DNA from 2 places in the Glycocaulis abyssi genome. Region 2 is predicted to be linked to the other one. Evidence: predicted binding sites of a transcription regulator. Region 2 holds the regulator's gene; the other holds the start of a gene.
What was found. Region 2 encodes HrcA, which represses chaperone genes, less so after heat shock. Its sites were predicted from a motif close to GTTAGCANTCNNNNNNNNNGANTGCTAAC; they were not measured.
Positions count from the first base shown of each region.

Region 1: groES (co-chaperone GroES) is a predicted target of HrcA. The motif match lies at 1,009-1,037, and genes of this name have one in related genera.

Region 1 is NZ_CP163421.1:1,606,794-1,608,993, reverse strand. It holds gene groL (chaperonin GroEL) at 1-600, opposite strand, end outside; gene groES (co-chaperone GroES) at 650-937, opposite strand; gene AB6B38_RS07825 (OmpA family protein) at 1,236-1,892, shown strand; gene AB6B38_RS07820 (EAL domain-containing protein) at 2,164-2,200, shown strand, end outside.
Region 2 is NZ_CP163421.1:2,391,032-2,393,231, forward strand. It holds gene rph (ribonuclease PH) at 1-226, opposite strand, end outside; gene hrcA (heat-inducible transcriptional repressor HrcA) at 362-1,432, shown strand; gene grpE (nucleotide exchange factor GrpE) at 1,489-2,145, shown strand.

The DNA.
Region 1 (2,200 bases), 780 kb from region 2:
CAGGTAGCCGCGGTCGAACTGCATGCCTTCCACGACATCCAGCTCGGTTTCCAGCGACTTGGCTTCCTCGACCGTGATGACGCCTTCATTGCCGACTTTTTCCATGGCGCGGGCGATCATCTCGCCGATTTCTTTTTCGCCATTGGCAGAGATCGTGCCGACCTGGGCAATCTCCGAAGAACCCTTGATCGGGGTGGAGTTGGCCTTGATGTCCTCGACCACTTTCAGCACGGCCTTGTCGATACCGCGCTTGAGATCCATCGGGTTCATGCCGGCGGCCACAGACTTCATGCCTTCGCGGATGATGGCCTGGGCCAGAACCGTGGCGGTCGTGGTGCCGTCGCCGGCCTCGTCATTGGTGCGCGAAGCGACTTCGCGGACCATCTGGGCGCCCATGTTCTCGAACTTGTCTTCCAGCTCGATTTCCTTGGCGACCGAAACACCGTCCTTGGTGGTGCGCGGCGCGCCGAAGGACTTTTCGATGACCACGTTGCGGCCCTTCGGACCCAGGGTCACTTTTACGGCGTTGGCAAGGGTGTCGACACCCTTGAGCATGCGTTCGCGCGCGGAGGCGCCAAACTTGACTTCTTTAGCGGACATGTGCGTCAGCTCCTTGTTCGATCAGTCGATTGAATAGGGGGAAACAGACCTAGCCGACGATCCCGAGGATGTCGGATTCCTTCATGATGAGGAGTTCCTGGCCGTCAACCGTCACTTCGGTGCCCGACCACTTGCCGAACAGGATGCGGTCACCGGCTTTCACGTCCAGCGGGCGCACAGTGCCATCATCCTTGATCGTGCCGCTGCCAGCGGCGATCACTTCGCCTTCCTGGGGCTTCTCCTTGGCCGTGTCGGGAATGATGATCCCGCCCTTGGTCTTGGATTCTTCCTCGACGCGCTTTACCAGCACGCGGTCATGCAGAGGACGAAAAGTCATCGCGTCACGTCTCCGTTTTCTTGGGCGCAGGCAGTCGCCCGCCGCAAACAAATGAGTTCTGGTTCAATGCCGTTAGCACTCGGTGCCACCGGCTGCCAGCTCGCCGGAGATAAGCAGGGGGCCGGTTGGCGTCAAGGGGCTGTCAGAGAATGTTGGAGCGATTTTTCCGCTCGCGCGTTTTATACCCCTGTTCAAGCTGCGTTCATCGCCCTGTCGCGCAACTGTCGTGGTCAGAGCGCATCGGACGCGCTAGTGTTCGGGGCCCAACTTTTTAATGTCACCATGGAGCTTGATAGCCATGATCTTTCGTTCTCTCACCGTTGCCGGCATGGCGTTGACCATGGCGGCGGCCTGCACCACCACCGACCAGTACGGCAATGTCACCCAGAACCGCACCGGTACGGGTGCCATCGGCGGCGCGCTGGCTGGCGCTGCCCTGGGCACGCTGGCGGGCGGCGATGACCGCCGCAATGCGCTGATCGGTGCCGGCATCGGCGCCCTCGCCGGTGCGGCCGTCGGCAATTATATGGACCGCCAGGAGCGCGAGATGCGCGAGCGCCTGCGCGGGTCCGGCGTCACCGTGCGCCGTGAAGGCCAGGACCTTTACCTGGTCATGCCGGGCAATGTGACCTTTGCCACCGGCCAGTCGAATATCGAGCCGAACTTCTTCCCCATCCTCAACGATGTGGCCGACGTTCTGCAGACCTATCCGGCGACCTATGTCGACGTGATCGGCCATACGGACTCCACGGGCGGGCGTGAGCTGAACATGCGCCTGTCGGCGCAGCGCGCGCAGGCTGTTGCCGGTTATCTGCAGCAGGTTGGCGTGGATGGCCGCCGCTTCTTCATCACCGGCGCGGGCCCGGATTATCCGGTTGCCTCCAACGCCACCGATGCGGGGCGCGCGCTCAACCGCCGCGTCGAGATCAAGATCGCACCGCATACGCAAAGCTAGGCGTGTGACCGCTGCAATCTGATGAAGGGGCGGGCTGAAAGGTCCGCCCCTTTTTTCGTGAGTGCCGCTGGATATGAAACCCCGGACGCGCAGCGATCCGGGGCCTGTCTCAGAACTATTCTGCACAAGGTCCCGGACAGCGCTGCGCGCTTCCGGGATCTCAGGTTTATGGGCAGCCCTTTTGCGTTGCGGTGTCTGACATTACGGCGATAGCAGCGTAAGCTTTCCTGTCGGGCATGCGATTCGCGCCTGACGGGGACGTAACGGAGGCTTGGCCATCATACCGCGCGCGACAGACATGCTCGTCG
Region 2 (2,200 bases):
GGCGCGTCCGTTGATGGGTGGCGCGCGGCAGCATGGCGTACTCCGCCGTCACCCAGCCCTGTCCGCGTCCGCGTAGCCAGGGCGGCGTGGTCTCTTCCACGCTAGCGGCGCACAAGACGCGCGTATTGCCGAACACCGCCAGGCAGGAGCCTTCAGCATAGGGCGCGGCACCCAGCTCGAAATGGACCGCGCGCAGGGCGTCGGCAGGGCGGTTATCTGGGCGCATAGTCTCTCTCCGGATTGATCTCTTCTGCCCGACCTAGCCCGAATGCTGCCCGGATGAAAGCGGGCCGGTCCGGCGGCGGGCATGAACCACGAGACCATTGCAGCGCGCACGCGGCTCGCTTAACTGATTGTCATCATGACAGAGCGGACTTCGCCCCTTACCTCCTCCCTGGCCGAACTGGACGCGCGCTCGCGCGATATTTTCCGCGAGCTGGTCGAGGCATATCTTGATACCGGCGAGCCTGTGGGGTCGCGTACCCTTTCAAAGCGCTCCGCGCTGAACCTCTCGCCTGCCTCCATCCGCAACACCATGGCCGATCTCGCTGGCGCCGGGCTTCTGTCTGCGCCGCATACATCGGCCGGGCGCATGCCGACCCATGCAGGGCTGCGCCTCTTCGTCGACGGCCTGCTGCAGATTGGTGAAGTGGCAGAGGAAGAGCGCCGCGAGATCGATGCCCGCGTCGGCGCGGCGGGTAAGCGGCCTGAAGACGTGCTGGCCGAAGCCTCCTCGCTTCTGTCCGGCCTGGCCGGCGGGGCGGGCCTTGTGGCTTCGCAAAAACAGGACGTGCCGCTGCGCCATGTGGAATTTGTCCCGCTCTCGCCGGTAGAGATCCTCGCCGTGCTGGTGTCGGAATCAGGCGCGGTGGAAAACCGGCTGATGACCGCGCCCGCCGGCTTGCCGCCTGCGGCGCTGGTGGAGGCAGGCAACTACCTCTCATCCCGGCTTCGGGGCCGCACGCTGGCCGAGGCGCTGTCGGCCATCCAGAGCGAGATCGCCGAAAAGCGCGCCCAGCTGGACGAAACCGCGGCCAGCCTGGTCGAGGCGGGGCTTGCCGACTGGAGCGGGTCGGAAAACCGCTCGCTGATCGTGCGCGGTCAGGCAAAGCTGCTGGAATCGGTCGAGGCCAGCGAGGATCTCGAACGCATCCGCCTGCTGTTTGACGATATCGAGCGCAAGGAAGACCTGCTGGCCCTCCTGGATGAAGCGCGCGGCGCGCAGGGCGTACGGCTCTTTATTGGTTCGGAGAACCCGCTCTTCTCGCTCTCCGGGTCCAGCGTGATTGTCGCCCCCTATCGCAATCGCGATCAGCGTATTCTGGGTGCGCTGGGGGTGATCGGTCCGACCCGGCTGAACTATGCCCGCGTCATCCCGCTTGTGGATTATACCGCCCAGCTTGTGGGCCGGCTTCTCGACGGACGCAGCTAGCCTCCCTATGTGTCGGTCAACCCGACGCCTTAAGAATGACAACAGGACGCTTTGACATGAGTGATGACAGCAAGAACGGCCAGACCGGCGCTCACGATGATGCAGAGCTGGAAGAGACGGCCGAAGCTGCGGTGGAAACCGCAACGGCTGAAGACGGGCTGGAGGCGCTGCAGGCTCAGCTGGATGATCTGCGTGACCGTCTGCTGCGCGCCGTGGCCGATGCGGACAATACCCGCAAGCGCGCCGCCCGCGAGGTAAAGGAAACGCGCGAATATGCCGTCACCGGCTTTGCCCGCGACATGCTCGATATCGCTGACAATCTGGAGCGGGCTCTGGGCCTTCTGGGCGACGATGTGCGTGCCAGCCTGCCTGAAAACGTCAAGCCGCTGGTTGAAGGCGTGGAGATGACACAGCGCCGCCTGATGAGCACGCTGGAGCGCCATGGCGTGAAACGTGTTGACCCGCAACCGGGTGACCCGCTCGATCCCAACCTGCATCAGGCCGCCGCACAAATACCCGCAGACCAGCCCAAGGGCCGCATCGCCCATGTGATGCAGCCCGGCTACGTCATTGGCGAGCGCACGCTGCGCGCGGCGATGGTGGTGGTGTCAGCCGGGCCTGCCGACGGGGCCGCACCAGCGGGCAACACAGCGGCGTCCGAACCTGCACAGCCGGGTCAGAAGCCCGGCAGCGGGCTGGACGTGGAAGCCTGACCGTCCAAGGGTGTGAAAAGCAAAAAAAGGGCGGCTCGTCAGAGCCGCCCTTTTC